2 linked regions of the Agarilytica rhodophyticola genome follow. The protein of the gene in region 1 binds, or shares a complex with, the protein of each later gene. Links are inferred from orthologs where the notes say so. Each region holds a gene or a part of one and is shown on either strand. Other genes may lie near its edges. The genes, in order: tsaE and tsaD.

Region 1 (9,961 bases):
AGAGCGAAATAGTAAAAGCGCGAAAGTTACCGATGTTGCGCCGCTAAAAATTCGCCGAGATCTATACGAAGTCGAGCACGGCCTCGAGAAGGAAATAGGCCAGGCTAAGGAGCTACATCAACAAGTATATGGCGCGGTCAGCAGCGTTATGGAGCAAGTTGAAAGAGATCATAATAATATTCCCATTGCTGAAACAAAGCGTGTTGCTAGCAATATGGTGGATAGTGTATTGCGCAGTCCTGACGCCTTCACTTGGTTGAGCCGAGTGCGCGAGAAAGATGAGTATACTTACAGCCATTCGGTGCGTTCAGCTGTGTGGGCTATTTTATTTGGCCGCCATATCGGTATGCCTAAATCCGAGCTAGATATTCTCGCAATGGGAGTGCTGTTAAAAGATATTGGCAAAACTCGTATTCCAGAGCACCTCATCTATAAAACTAATCGTTCGGAAGCAGAGCAGGATGCCTACGAGAAATTTGTTGACTACGGGGTAGAAATATTAAGGAAGTTGCCTGATGTAAAACCGCGGGTGACATCTGTTGTTAAATCTCATTGCGAGCGAGTTAACGGTAGTGGCTTCCCAAGTCATTTGCGAGGTGACAAGATTCCTCTATTAGGGAAAATTGCTGGAATTGTTACTTTTTATGATGAGACGACCAATCCCCGAGGTTTAGATAAGCCCCTGTCTCCCTCTAAAGCTGTAGCTAAGTTGTATGAGCAAAGAGGCGTTGAATTCCAGGAAGAAATGGTAGTTGAATTTATTCGCGCCATTGGCCTTTACCCTACAGGTACACAAGTAGAGTTGTCCACGGGCGAAGTTGCCGTGGTTGTGGAACAGAATTTTGAACGTCGTTTAAAGCCTATTGTGATGGTAGTCACCGACGCAGTAAAACAGACTTTATTTGATCCTTTTGTGTTAGATCTAGCTGAACATGACCGTATTAATCAAGCTAAGATTGATTCGGGCAAAGCCACTCGTCATGAAATTGATCGTATTGAAATTGTCCAGGATCTTGAACCTGGTGAATACGATATTGATATTGCTACTATTCGTGATACTTACATCGAAAGTAAAGTAAAAGAAGGCAAAGGCCTTTTCTCTATCTTTAAGCGCAACCTGAAGAAGATTTCAGGTCGCTCTCGTAGCTAATTTCTAGTAATTTATGTCATGTATTTAGCGTTTCTTGTATTGAGCAATAAGCTCTCCCATCTTAATTGAACTGTCAGCACTAATTTCTTCACTCCACTCTAAGCTATTTTCCGGAAACAGCATGACGATGGTTGAACCTAATTTAAAACGACCCATCTCTTCGCCTTTTTGCAAAGTAATGTTTTCTTGCAGTCCATAATTAGTGGTATGAATTTTTCGTTCTATAGGGGCGACTTGACCTGCCCATATAGTTTCAATCGAAGCCACAATCATTGCGCCTACCAAGACTAATGCTACAGGTCCTATCTCTGTTTTGAATACACAAATAACCCGCTCATTTCTTGCAAATAGGCGAGGTACATTCTCTGTGGTGGTAGGATTAACAGAGAATAAATCACCTGGAACATAACACATAGATATTAATTCACCAGTAATAGGCATATGCAAACGGTGATAATCTTTCGGTGATAAGTATATTGTCGCGAACTCACCGTTGGTAAATTCTTTAGCGAGGTTGTGATCACCTCCTAGTAATTCGTAAGCACTAAAGTCATGCCCCTTGGCTTGAAATATTCTGCCATCATTAATAGGCCCTAGTTGACTAAAAGCACCATCTGCAGGGCTAACAATACCGGACTCAGTGCTGTCTATCGGGCGAGCATCTGGTTTTAGTGGTCGGCAAAAGAAGTCGTTAAAACAAGCATAACTGTTAGGGTCACTATTTTCGGCTTCATTCATGTTGACCTTATAAGTAGCGACAAACTTATTAATGAACAAAGATTTAATCCAATGAATTTTAGTGGCTGCAAACCATCCTACACAGCGGGACAATAAATGTTGCGGTGTTAAATACTGTAATGTAATAAAAATAAAGCTTTTCAATCGACAATTCTCTTTTGAGTAATGTGTTTAGAAGACATTTGATAACCGCTGCACTTGTCGAGACGGCGTTCGCGAGTCATGAAACAGCTTCTAAGGTTTAAATACGCATCCTACACAATAATTTGTAAAGTCAGTTTTTTACTTTTCAACAGGAGTATCTGGATGGTTGCCCCACTCAGACCACGAGCCGTCGTAGGCACGAATATCAAAACCTAAAGTTTTGCCGACTAAGTAAGTGAAACCTGAACGATGATGTGTTTGACAATGAGTAATGACGGGCAGTGCTCCATCAAGTCCTAAGTGTTGTAAATATGCTTGCGCATCTTGTCGAATAATAAAGTTGTTTTCTCTATCCATTAAATCTGTCCATTGAGCATTAATAGCACCGGGAATATGGCCGCCTTTCGCTGCGACAACTTTGCTTCCGTCATATTCTTGTGGGCTGCGAGCGTCCCATACGATAAAGGTTTTATGCGGTAGCTCTTGTACTATTTCATCGAGATCAATGATAGGACTGCGATCAATATCTTTGATAATGATATCTGTTCTTGTGCGAAGGTTTTCCTGTTGGCCTGTTTCTATGGGAAGGCCCATTGCTTTCCAGGCGATCATTCCTCCGTCAATGTATGAATAGTGTTTATGGCCGATAACGTCTAGTGTCCAGATAAAGCGGCCAGCCCAACCACCGCCCTCGTCGTCGCAGACAATAAAGTGAGTCTCTGGAGTGAGCCCTAGATATTGGAAAATTTCTGTTAAACGCTCCTGGTTGGGTAATTTTCCTGGTGCAGGCGCTTCCCCCGCCACCAGCATGCGATAAGGTAAATAGATTGCGCCAGGGATGTGTCCAGCGATGAAGTTGGTTTCTTCAGAGAGGTCGACAATACAAATATCTTCAGGCAATGCTGAACTTGTTAACTTTTCTGCAAAGCTATTAGCTGAAATCACAAGGGGTAAGCCGTTCTCAGTAATATCGGACATAGTTTTTTCCTGCTGCTTAATCTAAATTATTCATTGTTTTCATTGCGACATCATTTAGGCTTGCGATGATGCGTTTATAACTATCAAATCTCTGCTGCGTTATGGTTTGATCTTCTAGCGCTTGGCGAATAGCGCAGCCTGGCTCTACTTCGTGCAGACAATCGCGAAATTTACACATTTGGGCAATTTCCCGTAATTCGACAAAACCCTTGATGACATCTTCACTGTGCAAGTGCCAGAGCCCAAATTCACGAATACCCGGCGAGTCAATACACTCCCCACCTTGAGCAAAATGAAATAGTTGTGAGTGAGTCGTGGTATGTCGGCCCTTGGCAGTGGCTTCAGACAAGCTGCCAACCAGTATTTCCTGCTCGGGGACTAGGCGCTGAATAATAGAAGATTTGCCGACCCCTGATTGACCAACAAATATGCTGGTTTTGCCTTTAATCAATGCTGTCAATTGTGCGATATCTTGATGGCTATGAGCACTCATTGAAAGGACCCGATATCCCAGGTTGGTATAGAGCTTGGTGATGGCGGAGAAGTTAGCTCGGTTTTGCTCACTAATTAAATCCGCTTTATTGATAATGATTATGGGAGCAATATCATTTATTTCTGCTATTACTAGGTAACGATCGATAAGGTTAGTGTGTGCCTCTGGCTTCGGTGCGATGGTAATAATAATTTGGCTGACGTTAGCTGCCACAGGCTTTAGCTTACCAAAAGTATCGGGTCTGCTGAGCAGAGATTGCCTAGGCTGGCATGAAACCACAACCCCCAAATCATCCTTTTTACTGGCTCGCCAAATGACGTGGTCACCAGTGACAATACTGCCCAGGTTTGCACGTAAAAAGCAACGTATGGTGCCTTTTCTCCCGTTATCTGGATCAGCGTTGTGTGCTTCAATATCTACCTGTGTACCATAGTGGGCGACAACTCTACCATGTTGTTCTATGCCGAGAGAATCTTCATCAAGGCCCAAGGGGGGGTTATCGCCTTTATTTGCATTTTCTCTTTGCTTTTGCTGTTTTTGTTTTATTCTTCGCGCCTGGGTTTGCGATAGTCTACGTTTGCTCATAACCTAGATAAAGTAAGCTGCTTATTAGTTTTTCTGGCTCAGCCAATTAGAACGCTACTCAGCAGCTCTAATATTTAACATATATAAATTTAAAGGCTAACGCTTATTCTAATGGAAAACCTAACTTCTAGCAGTGAAAACAATTTAATTTGGCTTGATCTTGAGATGACCGGATTAATTCCCGAACGAGATGTCATTATCGAGATAGCGACGATTGTTACCGATCAAAATCTCAATATCCTAGCCGAGGGCCCGGTTATGGCCATTCATCAGCCTGAGGCTGTGCTAAATGCGATGGACGAATGGAATACCAACCAGCACGGGGGGTCTGGCTTGGTTGACCGAGTAACTAATAGCCAAATTAGTGTGGTTGAGGCCGAGCGCCGAACGATGGCTTTCGTAGAACAGTGGGTTCCCAGTGGGAAGTCGCCTATGTGTGGTAACTCAATTGGACAAGATAGGCGCTTCTTGGCGCGCTATATGCCAACGTTTGAAGCTTACTTTCACTATCGTAACCTTGATGTCAGCAGTGTGAAAGAACTTGCATCGCGCTGGAAGCCTGAAATCCTTGAACATGTAAAGAAGAAAGGGACACATCTTGCAATGGATGACATTAGAGACTCAATTGATGAGCTCAAATGTTATCGAGAGCATTTTTTTAAGGTGTAATACTGAGGCAGTAGTTGTAAAAAATACTTGATTATTCATGAAATGCTGATTAAAAACGTGAACGTCTTTAATTTTGATGAGAACGCTTAACCTTTTATTCTGTTTGAGAATGAATACAGCCTTATCTATGAAATGATATTTTTGACAAAGTGTCCGCAAACATGGAAGCTCTACCATTGCTGTTATTCGACGAGCCTGGGATGTAAAAACGCTCGAAAACTAAATGCGCGCTAATCATGATCCAAGGAGAATACGTACTAACAAACTATGTGTTAGCGCATTAGTTGGAGGTTGTATGTCTCAATACTATACCCCTTTGGAAAGGCCTAAGAAGATTAAGCTGACGGTGGATAAGCGCAGAGGCAAATCCCCTGTACCTTTAAATACACGTAGTCTGCTCAATTCTCAACAACAAAAATCGCTGCGTCAGATGGAAAGCTTTGGATGGCAAATTGCCTTTGTTAGACGCGAGCATAGGGATAACCCATTGGTAGTTGTGCAAAACGTCAGTAAACAGAATTTTGGTTTATTGCAAGACGATGGCTCCATCGATATATCATGCCATCTAAACATGCGTTAATTTCTTTTAAGTTTCCTCTTACGACGTTTGGGCGGTTGTTTTTGCCGCTCAAGCGCCCATAAGAAATGTTCTTGTAACCAACCTTCCTCATTTGCTTCTATTCGTCTATTTAGTGCGTGGACAATTTCTGTTGATGCTGGAGCGTTGCCTAAGCCGATGGCAAGGTTGCGCAGCCAGTTTTGGTAACCGATCCTACGAATAGCTGAGCCGGCAGTCCGATCTAAGAATTCCTGCTCATTCCAATTAAACAGATCCACTAGCTCTGCTGAGTCCAGATGGTGCCTTGGGTGAAAATCCTTTTCTTTTGTAAAATCGGCGTATTTGTTCCAGGGGCATATGGCCTGACAATCGTCGCACCCAAACACGCGGTTACCCATAACTTCTCTGAACTCTTCGGCAATCGGACCTTTGTTTTCAATGGTGAGATAAGAGATACAGCGGGTGGCGTCAAGAACATAGGGTTTGGGAAATGCGTCTGTTGGGCATACTTGCAGACAGGCCTGGCAATCGCCGCAGGCATTTTCAGGGATGTGTTGATTAGTAGGCAAGGGCAAGTTGGTATAAATTTCACCTAGAAAAAACCAGCTGCCTGCAGACTTATTGATCAGCAATGTGTGCTTACCCACCCACCCGAGGCCGGCCTGTTGCGCTAAAGGCCTCTCTAAAACCGGCGCACTATCGACGAATGCCCTTTGATTTTCTGGCAGGGGGATATCGTGGCTTTGACAGAAGTCCTCAATTTTTTGTGCAATAGTGGCCAAGCGTTTGCGGATGAGCTTGTGATAGTCGCGCCCTAGAGCATAACGAGAGACATAAGCTTTGGAGGGGGATTTAAGAATTTTGATTTGCTCTGTTTCCGGGGGTAAGTAGTTCATCCGCACCGAAATAACCCGAGTTGTGCCAGGAATCAATTTTTGTGGCTGTGTTCGTTTTTCTCCATGCTCCACCATCCACGCCATATCCCCGTGGTAGCCTTTATCAATCCAATTTTGAAAGTGCTGTTGCTGATCCGAGACATCGGCTGCGCTAATACCCACCTGCTGAAAGCCGAGTTCTCGCGTCCAATGGTGTATTTGTTCAGCAAGCGTCTGGTAAAGGGATGACATAGATCAAGCTAGCATGGGGGTTGGAGTTTAGTCACAATAAATTTGACACCATATAATATGGTGAATTCTTTAGGGTAACTATTTGACTATGGGGGAAGATGTAAGTCACGTATAATTTGATGAAAAGTTAAAAGTAGTGTGATCATTTCTATGACAAGTAAGCTTCCCCAGTACCTCTACACCTGTGAACAAACACGTTTACTCGATCAAGCAGCTATTGAGCAAACCAATATCTCCGGTATTGTACTGATGAAAAATGCTGCAAGAGCCGCATTATCCGTCCTTATTGATACCTGGGGGCAAAGCCGCAGAATTGTTGTCTTTTGTGGCTCGGGGAATAACGGCGGAGACGGTTATTTATTAGCGGGCTTAGCCGCCCAGAAAAAAATACCGGTGTCTGTATTTTCATTGGCAACTCCTAGCTCCCTATCGGGGGATGTACAGAAAGCCTACTACTTCGCTATTGGCGAAGGGGCGGAGGTTTTGCCTGTGCAGAATATTGCAGCCGACACGCTTGATGATGCCATCGTTGTCGACGCCATGATCGGTAGCGGTTTCCATGGTGAGCTCAGAGATAATGTGCGTCAAACCTGTGCGTTAATTCGCCGCACTAACTCCCCCGTATTAGCTTTGGATATTCCCACTGGTGTTAACGGCGATACCGGTGTTGCTTGTGAAGGCGCGATCAAGGCTGATGTCACCGTGACATTTGTGGCGGTTAAACAGGGGCTATTGACCGCATCAGGCCCGGAGTATTGTGGCAAGCTTTTCTTCGATAACTTGGCCATTCCAGATCATATTTATCAACACGTGGATCGGCCTGTTGAACGTATTTCCCAGATTACCAAGCTGATGCCTCGCTCTGCTGATTCCCATAAAGGAGATTACGGACGGGTGCTTGTGGTTGGTGGTGATTTAGGCATGGGAGGCGCTGCGCTATTAGCTGCCGAGTCTGCTATGAGAGCTGGAGCAGGTGGCGTTATGCTCGCCACTCGGCCCGAACATGTTGCCGCAGCTTTAGCGCGCATCCCTGAAGTAATGAGTGTCGGTATTAACTCAGGGCCAGAGTTGGAAGATTACACTGCGAAAGCCGATGTGCTTATTGTGGGGCCGGGACTTGGGCAGAGTGCTTGGTCACAACAACTTTTGTATTTTGCTTTAAAAGCGCAGGTTGCCAAAATTATTGATGCCGACGCACTCAATTTAATTGCCCAAAGATTTGTATCTTGTGATCAAGATACAACAACTACAGAAGAAGCGTGGGACAAAAACAGCTATCATAAAATAGGGTTTGTGATGACACCTCATCCAGGTGAGGCTGCCCGTTTACTTGGTTGTTCAACCGCTGAAATTGTTAACGATCGTTTTGCTGCAGTGACAGCCTTACACAAAAAGTATGGCGGTATCAGTGTTTTAAAAGGCGCGGGCACCTTAATCGCGGATGAGCAGGGTAGCACGCTGACTAATGTCGGCAATCCAGGTATGGCTGTCGCTGGGATGGGAGATGTTCTGACTGGAATTATCGCAGCCTTGGTCGCGCAAGGTATGACGTTGAAAGAGGCTGCTGTGGCTGGTGTCTGTATTCATGGCCATGCTGGAGATTGCGCTTCCCAAGATGGTCAAGTGGGTATTTTGGCAAGCGATTTAATGCCGTTTATTCGTCAATTAGTTAATCGTGGTATAGAGTCAAATTGATGCACAAGGAATTCTTTTTAGCTAATGAAAAGGCGACTATTGCTTACGGCAGAGCCATTGGGGGATTAATAGGCGGCCTTTTAAAAGGTAGTAGGGTAAAAGACTCTATCGTAGTCTACCTCGAAGGCACACTCGGTGCTGGTAAAACCACTTTTTGCCAAGGTGTGTTAGCGGCGTATAATTATTCAGGTCAAGTTAAGAGTCCAACTTATACTCTTGTAGAGCCCTATGACCTCGATGGCATACAAGTGTATCACTTTGATTTGTATCGTCTTGGTGATCCTGAAGAATTGGAGTTTATGGGAATCCGTGACTATTTTGGCGAAAATACAGTGGCGCTTATTGAATGGCCGCAAAAAGGTCACGGATATATTCCTAAGGCAGATATGATCGTGAGTTTAAACCCTATGGATGAGGGACGTAAGCTGACTATAACAAGTAAAACGGAACGTGGAGTGGCTGTATTATCGTTGCTAGAAACTCAAAACCTGTAGAGAGCACTCTATTATCAAAGCTAGGGCTAAAGCTTTGTAGCTTAATTTGCTGTTTTGTGCTCTTTGTTGCAGATGTCAACAGCGCTAATGTCGAGGGTGTTCGGCTCTGGCGAGCGCCGGATCATACTCGTTTAGTGTTTGACCTCTCAGGCCCTGTCGAACACAAAATCTTTTCTCTAAAGCAACCTGATCGTATTGTTATCGACATCGATAAAAGTCAATTTAAGGCCAGTTTAGCTAGCCTTGACTTTGATAAAACATCTATTAGCAAAATGCGTTATGGCAAACGTGATAAAGACGATCTACGTGTTGTTTTAGATATGGCTAAGACAACTCAGCCACGCAGTTTTGTTTTAAAGAAACATGCGGGTAAACCTGATCGTCTAGTGATTGATATCTATGGCGAAGGTACTAAAACCCAAAAAACGGTAGCGAAAGTTCAACCCAGTGTCGGTAGTAAAAAAGATATTCTAATTGCTATTGATGCCGGACACGGTGGCGAGGATCCAGGCTCTATTGGTCCAGGTGGTATCTATGAAAAGACCGTGGTGTTAAAAATTAGTAAGGCCCTCAAAAGTATCATCGATAAAGAGCCTGGATTTAAAGCAACGCTGATACGCAATGGTGATTACTATGTTGAAAACACTTTGCGGCGGCAAAAAGCCAGAGAAATGAGGGCTGATCTTTTTGTCTCCATTCATTCGGATGGTTTTACCGACCCACGTGCAAAAGGCGCGTCTGTTTTTGCTTTATCGCGTCGAGGCGCTACCAGCCAGATGGCTCGTATTCTGGCATCAAAAGCGAATGAGTCAGATCTTATCGGCGGTGCTGGCAGCGTTAGCCTGAGTGATAAAGACGATGTTCTCGCAGGCGTGCTGGTTGATTTGTCGATGACAGCCACTTTGGCAAGTAGTTTAGATGTTGGCGGTCGAGTATTAAAAAATATGGGCAGTTTTACCAGCTTGCATAAAAATCATGTTGAACAGGCTGCATTTATTGTATTGAAATCGCCCGATGTGCCCTCAATTTTGGTGGAGACAGGGTTTATTACCAATCCCAAAGAATCGAAAAAACTAAAGTCGCCGGCCCATCAACAGAAATTAGCAAAAGCTGTTTTTAAGGGGATTAAGGCTTATTTTTATGACAATCCGCCCGAGGGCACTTACGTTGCGTGGAAAAAATATGGTGGTAAAGAAACCGCCGGCCGTGGAGCTGGAGGCCAATCTCACACCATAGCGGCGGGGGACACCTTATCTTCTATTGCTAAGAAATATAAAATTAGTGTGACTGAATTAAAAAACAAAAATAAGCTGACATCATCGACTATAC
Region 2 (9,906 bases), 750 kb from region 1 along the record:
GCGGCGATATTAGTAAATTTAAAGTTATTAAAATCTATCCCTCGATTCTCGACCAGGTTGCAGTATCGAAAACAGAACCAGGGGATGAAAATAATCAAGACATATCCTCGTTGGTGGGTAAAGTCGACATTCGCAAGCTAGAAGAATTCCCTCAAAATGATCCGGACGCCTACAGCTTCTCTGGTGGCTTGTGTCGCGCCAATCAAGGTTTGATGGAATTTGTTGAAATGTTCAAAGCTCCCATCAAAGTACTCCATCCATTGCTAACGGCCACTCAAGAAGGTAACTACAACAGCACTGAAGGTTTAGGGGCTATACCTTTTGAAGGCGTAGTGCTTGCTCACTCTAATGAAGCCGAATGGCATACATTTAAAAACAATAAAAACAATGAAGCTTTTATTGACAGGGTGTACATTGTTAAGGTGCCTTATTGTTTACGAGTTTCGGACGAAATACATATATACGAAAAACTCTTGCAAAACAGCTCCCTGAGCCAGTCTCCTTGTGCCCCAGACACCTTAAAGATGCTCGCCAAATTCACCGTCTTATCCCGTATTAAGCCCCCAGAAAACTCCAATACTTTCTCTAAAATGGGAGTGTATGACGGCCGAAATCTTAAGGATACAGACCCCAAAGCAAAATCCTTACAAGAATATAAGGATGCAGCTGGTGTCGATGAAGGTATGGACGGCTTATCAACTCGCTTTGCCTTCAAGATCTTGTCTAAAGTATTTAATTTTGACCCTACAGAAATTGCTGCTAACCCCGTACATCTGTTGTATGTACTAGAGCAACAGATAGAACAAGAGCAATATTCAGAAGATGTGCGCGATCGCTATTTATCCCATATTAAAGAATACTTGGCACCGCGCTATATTGAGTTCATTGGCAAGGAAATCCAAACAGCTTATTTAGAGTCTTATTCTGAATACGGCCAAAACATTTTTGATCGCTATGTGATTTACGCTGATTTCTGGATTCAAGATCAAGAGTATCGCGACCCGGAAACAGGAGAAATACTCAACCGGGCAGCGCTAAATGAAGAATTAGAGAAAATCGAAAAACCCGCAGGTATAAGTAATCCGAAAGACTTCCGTAACGAGATCGTTAATTTCGTACTACGCGCCAGGGCCAACAATAACGGCAATAATCCTCCTTGGAACAGCTATGAGAAACTGCGCACCGTTATTGAAAAGAAAATGTTCTCTAATACTGAAGATCTCCTACCTGTTATTTCATTTAATACTAAATCGTCTGCGGAAGATAAGAAAAAACACGAAGACTTTGTCGCCAGAATGGTCGAGAGAGGCTATACCGAAAAACAAGTTCGCCTACTCTCTGAGTGGTATTTGAGAGTCAGGAAGTCGCAATAAATAGCCGCAATAATATGGAAGTACAAAAAGCATAAAGCAAAAGGTGACATGTGAATTATATTATCGACCGACGTTTAAATTCTAAAAAGAAAAGTACGGTCAATCGTCAGCGATTCTTAAGACGCTACCGCGACCATATAAAAAAAGCAGTGTCGGATGCTGTGGATAAACGCTCCATCATGGATATGGACAAGGGCGAGAAGATCAGCATTCCGACCAAAGATATTAGCGAACCGGTATTTCAGCATGGCAAAGGAGGCGTGAATACACGCGTTCTGCCCGGCAACGACCAATTTAGCACAGGTGATCATATACCGCGCCCACCGGGTGGTCAGGGTCAAGGAGGTGGAGGCCCTGGCGCCAGTGATTCTGGTGAAGGCATGGATGAATTTGTCTTTCAGATCACCCAGGAAGAATTTCTAGATTTTATGTTCGAAGATCTTGAGCTTCCCAATCTGGTGAAACGTCAACTGGCGGGAATTGACGAATTCGAAATGCGTCGCGCCGGTATCAGCAATGAAGGTTCGCCAGGAAAAATTAATATTGTTCGCTCATTACGCTCGGCGAATTCTAGACGAATAGCACTCACCGGCAGTAAAAAAAAGAAGCTCAGAACACTACAAGAACAATTGGCAGAATTAGAGAAAGAAAACAGCGAGCTGGACTTCGATCGCATTCGAGCATTAAAGCATGATATCGAAGCCTTAGCTAAAAAAATCAAACGCGTACCTTGGCTCGACGACTTTGACCTCAAATACAATTTGCACGTGAAACACCCGATACCGCATTCTCGTGCGGTGATGTTTTGCATCATGGATGTCTCAGGCTCGATGGATCAAAACACCAAAGATATTGCCAAACGTTTTTTTCTATTACTCTACTTATTTTTACAACGTAACTACGAACATACCGAAGTGGTATTTATTCGTCATCATACCAGTGCAAAAGAAGTGGACGAAGAAGAATTCTTCTACAGCCGAGAGACCGGAGGTACAATCGTATCAAGTGCCTTATATTTAATGGACGAAATACTACAAAATCGTTATCCGCCTAGCCAATGGAATATATATGGTGCACAAGCCTCAGATGGCGATAACTGGAATGACGATTCTACAGTGTGCTATCGTTTACTTGCTGATAAGTTACTACAAAAGCTGCAATATTTTTCTTATATCGAAATTACCTCACGGGAACACCAGGCGCTTTGGTATGCTTACGAAAAAGTTCTCAGCGACTTTCCCGATACCTTCGCAATGAAACAGTTGGTTGATTCTAGTGATATCTACCCTGTTTTCCGCCAACTATTTCAGAAGAAAACCCTATGAAGAAACGCAAACCGATTTCGACAGGTTCAGAGTGGACATTTGACTTACTGGAAAAATATAACTACGAAATAAGTCTAATTGCAGAAGAATTTAAACTCGATACCTACCCTAATCAAATCGAAGTGATTAATTCTGAGCAGATGATGGATGCTTATTCATCGGTTGGCATGCCAATAGGCTATAACCATTGGTCTTACGGGAAACAATTTTTAGGTGTCGAACAATCGTATAAACGCGGTCAAATGGGCCTTGCCTATGAGATAGTCATAAACTCCGACCCCTGTATTGCTTATTTAATGGAAGAAAACACCATGATGATGCAGGCATTGGTTATTGCTCACGCCTCTTATGGCCACAATTCTTTTTTTAAGGGCAATTATCTATTTCGCGCTTGGACAGATGCCTCATCTATTATCGACTACCTAGTATTTGCTAAAAACTACATTGCTGAGTGCGAGGAACGTCACGGTGTAGATGCAGTGGAGGCAATCTTAGATTCTTGTCACGCCTTGATGAACTATGGTGTCGACCGCTACAAACGTCCCTACCCTTTATCGCCACTTGAGGAAAGCGAACGCCAGAAAGAGCGGGAAATCTATTTACAAAAGCAAGTTAATGATTTGTGGCGAACCATACCAAGCCAGGAACAAGAAGCAGAGCAACAAGAGCAAGACCGCTTTCCAAAGGATCCACAGGAAAACCTGCTCTACTTCTTTGAAAAAAATGCGCCCCTATTAGAACCTTGGCAAAGAGAAGTCGTACGCATTGTAAGAAAAATTGCCCAATATTTTTATCCTCAACGTCAAACTCAAGTAATGAACGAAGGCTGGGCGTGTTTTTGGCATCACTTAATATTAAACACCATGTATGACCGGGGTTTGGTCACAGATGGATTTATGCTTGAATTCATGCAATCCCACAGTGGTGTGATCTATCAACCGCCGTATAATAGCCAATATTTTTCTGGCATAAACCCCTATACACTGGGCTTTCATATGATGACCGACATCCGCCGTATATGTGAAAACCCGACCAAGGAAGACAAAGAATGGTTTCCCGATATTGCCGGTGCCAACTGGTTGGAAACCCTCGACTTTGCCATGCGTAATTTCAAAGATGAAAGTTTTATCTTACAGTTTCTTTCCCCTAAGCTGATGCGTGATCTTAAATTGTTTACCATCGTGGATGATGATTTACAAAAAGATATCGAAGTCACCGCTATTCACGACAGCAGCGGCTATCAGCAAGTACGAGAAAATTTATCAGCACAATACAATCTGGGCAACCGCGAACCCAATATTCAAGTCTATAATGTGGATGTGCGAGGAGACCGTTCATTGACACTCCACCACTCACGATTTAATCGCAACCCATTAGAGCCTGAAAACACTGAAGAGGTATTGAGACATATCCATCGCCTATGGGGATTTGATGTTCATTTACATTCTATCGAAGGCGGAAAAACCAAACAGAGCTTTTCATGTCCTACCCCAGAAATGCAGGAAACGGCAATGCCAGTATAATTATTAAATGGGGGCCCTAAGCCCCATGGAAACGCCAGCGTGAAAACAGATATTTCTTTGCATACTTAAAAAGGTTTTGATAAATAGCTAAAGAAAAAATAATGAGTCCACATCCTAATATTGTCGATAAAGAAAATTTTTCATCATCCACAAGTGTGCCAACACATAACGAAAATATTGGCGTAATCAACATAATCACTCCGACCGATGCTACACTGCAATTTTTTAGCACATAGAAAAATAGCATACCTCCTAGTACCGAACCGCATATAACAAGATACGAAATGCCAATAAGTGAACGTTGATCAATAGCTTGCGGCACTTCACCATCGAACAAACACCAGCTCAAGATGAATAAAGGTGCTGCAAAGAGTAGAACACCAGATGTTTGCTGAAGTGGATCCATATTTGCTCCGATTCTCTTTAGCCACACGGAACTTAAACCGAAAAGTATCGTAGAACTTAACATCCCCAAAGCACCGTAGAGCGCGTTCCCTCCCATATTAAACTGATCAATATTAACCACACCTAGGCCGAGCAGAGCGCAGCCAAGAGCAAGAACACGACGCCAATCAAAAACATTCTCCTTTAAAATAAAGTAAGAGAAAAAGCCCACCATAAACGGATATAAACCAAAAATTACCGACGCCAAACCAGATGGAATGTATCGGGCAGACCAATACACAATCAACATATTAGGAAAGACACCTATTACTCCTGCAAAATAAACACGTAAATCACTTCGGGTTAACGGCAAGCGACGACGCAAAACAGCAAGCAGCAATAAACAAATACAAAGCGCAAAAAATATTCTTGATGCTATTGCCGCAGTGAACGATAAACTGCTATTGCTCCACTTAATACCTAATGGAGTGGTAGACCAAATCATCACTACACAAAAATATGCCATTCCAACTTTCATAGCTTATGAACTCCAAGCCCAAAACAAAAAAGGCCGCAGATTTTCACCTGCGGCCTTTTGATAGAAAAATATAAATCAATACATCAAATCAGCACGCAGCAGGCACGTAAACACAAGACCCACGCACGATGGCGCCAGGACTGTGTCACTTGCATGGGTTTGACTGCTGCTAAATAATGCAAAATATTAAAATCCTAAGTTTTAATTTACGCTCGAGATGTTATACATACAGAGCATTAAAAATATCAAATACACCACACTCCATTGTCTTAAACATAGTGAAGTGTGACATAATTATTAAATAAGTGTTTTTAAAATAGAATTAAAGCAAATATCTATTGAGTGTGTACGATTCATCAATAAAGGTCAACAGTAAAAAATGAAAGTTTATCTAGTAGGCGGTGCTGTCAGGGATAAATTACTGGGATATCCTACTAATGAATATGATTATGTGGTTGTGGGTGCAACACCGGAGCAAATGCAAGCTCAAGGTTTTACGCCCGTAGGCAAAGACTTTCCCGTTTTTTTGCATCCAGAGACCAAAGACGAATATGCCTTGGCAAGAACGGAAAGGAAAACCGGACATGGATATCAAGGTTTTACTTTTGATACCTCGACTGAAGTCACTCTAGAAGAAGACCTAGGGCGCCGAGATATTACCATCAATGCTATCGCACAATTGGATAATGGTGAGCTGGTCGACCCTTACAACGGCCAAAACGATATTGACCGCAGAGTACTGAGGCACGTTTCAGAAGCTTTTCGTGAAGATCCAGTACGAGTTTTACGTATCGCGCGCTTTGCTAGCCGCTATCATCACTTAGGCTTTACCATTGCCAAAGAAACTAAAGCGCTTATGGGGACGATGGTAGCGAGTGGAGAAGTAGCTCACTTGGTGTCAGAGCGCGTCTGGAAAGAATTTTCCAGAGCCCTCGGCGAGCGCTCACCTCATGTATTTTTAGAGGTATTACATGAGTGTGGAGCGTTGAAAGTTATTATGCCCCAGATAGACCACTTAATTTCATTACATACTTCAGAGCAACCACCCCAGCTCTCGCCACCCGCCCTGAGAGCTTTGAATTATGCATGCAGTATAAGTGATAAAAGTACTGTACGTTTGGCAACACTTTTACATGATTTAGATAAGCAAAATGCCACAGCTAACCCGATGGGCAAGCCTTCGCCAGAGCTAGTGGAACTAACGGAGTTAGCTGGAAAATTAATGATCCCCAATGAATATCGGGAACTTTGCAGTCTGGTTATCCGATTTCATAAATACGTCGACAGGGCTTTATCTCTGTTAGCAGAAGATATTTTGGATTTACTGACGAAAACCGATAGCCTGCGACGACCAGAACGATTTAAAGACTTACTTACTACGTGCAAGTCCTACGCGGTGGGCACAGAAAAATTAAAGGAGCGGAAGTATAAGCAAGAAAGATATCTGCTAGAAGCTCTGGAGGTGATCAGTACCGTTAACCCTCAAGCCCTATTGGCTCAGGGGTTTAGCGGCAAAGCGTTAGGAGATGCTATAGCAAAGCAACGCATCGAAAAACTCGAAGAATTTAAGAGTCAGCAATAACAATTCCCGTTGCCTATTAACCGACTAAATCCTCTCGATGATCGAGTTCATCATAATCTAATACAGGAGAAAAAGGACTTAACCAAATATCCTGCCCTTCCTGATCAAAGTCACACCATAAATCTCGATAGTTTTTTTGCACCTGCGGATGAAGAGCATCAGGCACCAAATCAGCCAAAGGCTTTAACACAAAAGCACGGTTAAGAATTTCATCACGTGGCAGTGCAATAGAGTGAAATTCTCCAACCAAATCATCGTAGGTCAGGATATCGATATCCAGATAGCGAGAAGAATACTTAGATGCATCTCTCTCCCTTCCAAAGCGATACTCTATATCCCGAAGCACGGTGGCAAACTCACCCAAAGGTAAATGCGTATGCCCAGCCACCACAAGGTTTAAAAAATTATCACCAGTAAACCCTATGGCACGGCTTTCATAAACAGGCGACAACAGTATATGCTTAAGACAAGAAGATAAAGCTTCGATACCGTTGCGAATGTTAATTTCGGGATCAATGTTGCTGCCGATACCTAATAAGACCTTAGCCATTTGGACGCTCACCTCGCTCAATACGCACACCAACACCACTGACGTTGCGCATAGCCTGAGTTTTAGTGCAGCTAAACCTCAACCAAGGCACATTAAACTCGGCCATAATTAAAGATGTGGTTTTCTCGGCCAAAGTTTCAAGTAATAAAAATTGTGAACTCACAATGAACTCTGAAGTACGCCTGGCCACTAAACTGTAGTCTAGCGCATCATTAATGTTTTCTGACTGCGCAGCCTTACTAACATCAGAGGCCATCTCGATATTGATGATGATCTGCTGGGGCACTGCGCGCTCCCAATCAAAAATCCCGACTACGGCATTAACCGCAAGATTTTCAATAAAAACTGTATCCATAAAACTTTTCTCTAAAGCCTTAAAGTGGCAATGTTGCAATAACCATTACTAGTTGTTGCAACAACTAGGTGTTAGGCAAAGAATCGAGCGGCCAGCGGGGTTTAACGTCTATATTTAAGGCTGAATGCTGCTCCCCAAGCAAACGCTGGCAGCCGGCAAAAGCGATCATCGCACCATTATCAGTACAAAACTCATTACGAGCGTAAAACACTCGGCTATTTATTTTCGCCAAAGCCTGCTCCAACTTAATTCGTAAACGTGTATTGGCGCTCACCCCTCCAGCAATCACTAATGTTTTCATGCCACATTGCTTAAGTGCCCGTCGGCATTTGATCACTAAAGTATCTACCACTGCCTCTTGAAAAGCAGCGGCAATATCAGCGCAGGTCTGATCATCAGGCAAGCCGTTATCGCCTGCATACTTAGTCACCGTATTAAGGGTAAAAGTTTTCAAGCCACTAAAACTAAAATCAAGACCAGGCCGATCTGTCATAGGCCTTGGAAAAGTAAAACGTGCACGATCCCCCTTTTCGGCGATACGCGCAACATTGGGGCCCCCAGGGTAATCAAGATCCAGCATTTTCGCCGTCTTATCAAATGCTTCTCCTGCGGCATCGTCGAGGGATTCGCCCAATAAGGTATAGTCGCCAATGCTCTTAACTTCCACCAATTGGGTATGGCCCCCAGAAACTAAAAGTGCAACGAAAGGGAAAGCAGGAGGATTCTCCTCAAGTAAAGGCGCCAATAGATGCCCTTCCATATGATGCACACCAATGGCGGGGCAGCCCAACGAATATGCTAAGGAGCGACCAACACTCGCACCGACCAGAAGTGCGCCAATAAGACCGGGGCCAGAAGTATAGGCAACACCATCGATTTTTTCGTGAGAATCTGCGGCATTCAGAACCCGATCAATTAGCGGAATAAGTTTTCTTACATGATCCCTTGAGGCCAACTCTGGCACCACGCCGCCGTATTCACTGTGCACAGCAACTTGGCTGTAGAGTTCATGCGCTAACAATCCCTGCTCACTGTCATAAACAGCCACACCCGTCTCGTCACATGATGTTTCTATACCAAGTACCCGCATTTTTATGCTACCAAAGCTATTATCACGTTTAAAAAACTATATTTACCCTGCCACTATGCGCTTCTGCAATAAGGGGACAGGCCTAGAAAAAGCGCGACCTTAACACCTTTTTCATCGGATAAGAACATTCAAATCGAGGAAAATCCTCTTCCTGAGGCTATTATTAGTAGTAAATACCTTGCGCCTTTAAGGCGATATGTATAGAATCTCGCTCCAAAATTTAGGCTGGCTTTATATTGCATAAATATATGCCAACCAGAATGAACGATTTAAACCAACACAGGTAAAAATATGCCTTCAGTAAAACTGAAAGAAAACGAACCATTTGATGTAGCCCTGCGTCGCTTCAAGCGCTCATGTGAGAAAGCAGGCATCCTTGCAGAAGTACGTCGTCGCGAATTCTATGAAAAGCCTACATCTGTTCGTAAGCGTAAAGCTGCAGCTGCCGTTAAGCGTCACGCCAAAAAGGTACAACGCGAAAACCGCAAATTCCAGCGCCTGTATTAATTGATCGCCTTATTTGACCTTAACCGAGGTCAAATTCTGTATTGCTCAATTACAAGATTTAGATTGATTGAACCGGTCAAGTTATTTGAACCGGTGAAGTCGGTTAAGCTGGCTGAAAAAGCCAATCAAATAACAATATACTGAAGAAGTTGAAATCAGCTCTTATGGCCAGTGAACTCAAAGCTCAAATATCTTCCGCAGTAAAAGATGCTATGCGCGCCAAAGACAAGCCTCGCCTGGCTGTTTTGCGTATGGTTATGTCTGAATTCAAACGCATTGAAGTAGACGAGCGTATAGAGCTTGACGACGCTAGAGTACTCGCTGTCCTCGATAAGCTAGCTAAACAGAGAAAAGATTCTCTTAAACAGTATCAAGATGCAGGCCGCCAAGACTTGGCCGATGTTGAGTCTTATGAAATTGGCGTCATTCAAGACTTCCTGCCTGCAGCTCTAAGTGCGGATGAGATAGCGGCCATTGTCAGCAAAGCCATAAGTGATAGCGGCGCAGAGTCTATGAAGGATATGGGCAAGGTTATGGCACTTGTTAAACCTCAGGTTCAAGGTCGAGCCGATATGGGTGATATCAGCAAGACAGTGAAAGAACAGCTCGGATAATACCTACCTACCCCGCTGTTCTTTACTTATCTTAATTTTTTGTCATCGTCATTTTTGAGTTGTAC

What was found.
Region 2: the proteins of tsaE (region 1) and tsaD are in contact, whole or in part, in a crystal structure (PDB 6N9A), measured with the Thermotoga maritima proteins. The link is inferred for Agarilytica rhodophyticola from one-to-one orthologs. Residues at the interface, in WP_004082108.1 of Thermotoga maritima: Leu37, Gly38, Lys46, Lys57, Val59, Lys60, Ser61, Thr63, Phe64, Thr65, Leu66, Met67, Val69, Pro71, Tyr82, Arg83, Leu84, Asp86, Asp88, Phe89, Asp93, Ile128, Asp130, Glu131, Arg134; in WP_004082750.1 of Thermotoga maritima: Cys10, Asp11, Arg49, His50, Leu82, Gly84, Gly135, Gly136, Glu154, Thr155, Leu156, Asp157, Asp158, Ser159, Glu162, Asp165, Lys166, Arg169, Leu170, Tyr175, Lys213, Thr214, Leu217, Tyr218, Gln221, Arg222, Asn324.

Annotation. Positions count from the first base shown.
Region 1 is NZ_CP020038.1:1,423,926-1,433,886, forward strand. Bases 6,886-9,884 are described here. They hold tsaE (tRNA (adenosine(37)-N6)-threonylcarbamoyltransferase complex ATPase subunit type 1 TsaE), read left to right. Parts: upstream 6,886-8,137; coding sequence 8,138-8,632; downstream 8,633-9,884. Other genes in these bases: BVC89_RS06095 (NAD(P)H-hydrate dehydratase), read left to right, coding at 6,886-8,138; BVC89_RS06105 (N-acetylmuramoyl-L-alanine amidase), read left to right, coding at 8,689-9,884. In the rest of the region: BVC89_RS06060 (cyclic di-GMP phosphodiesterase), read left to right, coding at 1-1,150; asd (archaetidylserine decarboxylase), read right to left, coding at 1,175-2,032; BVC89_RS06070 (rhodanese-like domain-containing protein), read right to left, coding at 2,171-3,001; small ribosomal subunit biogenesis GTPase RsgA, read right to left, coding at 3,027-4,088; orn (oligoribonuclease), read left to right, coding at 4,200-4,757; BVC89_RS06085 (hypothetical protein), read left to right, coding at 5,053-5,337; tRNA epoxyqueuosine(34) reductase QueG, read right to left, coding at 5,334-6,443; more of BVC89_RS06095, read left to right, coding at 6,594-6,885; more of BVC89_RS06105, read left to right, coding at 9,885-9,961. UniProt on the Escherichia coli protein: Required for the formation of a threonylcarbamoyl group on adenosine at position 37 (t(6)A37) in tRNAs that read codons beginning with adenine.
Region 2 is NZ_CP020038.1:2,176,664-2,186,569, reverse strand. The notes cover bases 6,708-9,651. They hold tsaD (tRNA (adenosine(37)-N6)-threonylcarbamoyltransferase complex transferase subunit TsaD), read right to left. Parts: upstream 8,721-9,651; coding sequence 7,695-8,720; downstream 6,708-7,694. Other genes in these bases: BVC89_RS09205 (GatB/YqeY domain-containing protein), read left to right, coding at 9,392-9,651; rpsU (30S ribosomal protein S21), read left to right, coding at 9,012-9,227; folB (dihydroneopterin aldolase), read right to left, coding at 7,268-7,630; folK (2-amino-4-hydroxy-6-hydroxymethyldihydropteridine diphosphokinase), read right to left, coding at 6,742-7,275; BVC89_RS09230 (multifunctional CCA addition/repair protein), read left to right, coding at 6,708-6,725. In the rest of the region: BVC89_RS09250 (PrkA family serine protein kinase), read left to right, coding at 1-1,373; BVC89_RS09245 (YeaH/YhbH family protein), read left to right, coding at 1,424-2,698; BVC89_RS09240 (SpoVR family protein), read left to right, coding at 2,695-4,221; BVC89_RS09235 (DMT family transporter), read right to left, coding at 4,238-5,143; more of BVC89_RS09230, read left to right, coding at 5,523-6,707; more of BVC89_RS09205, read left to right, coding at 9,652-9,841.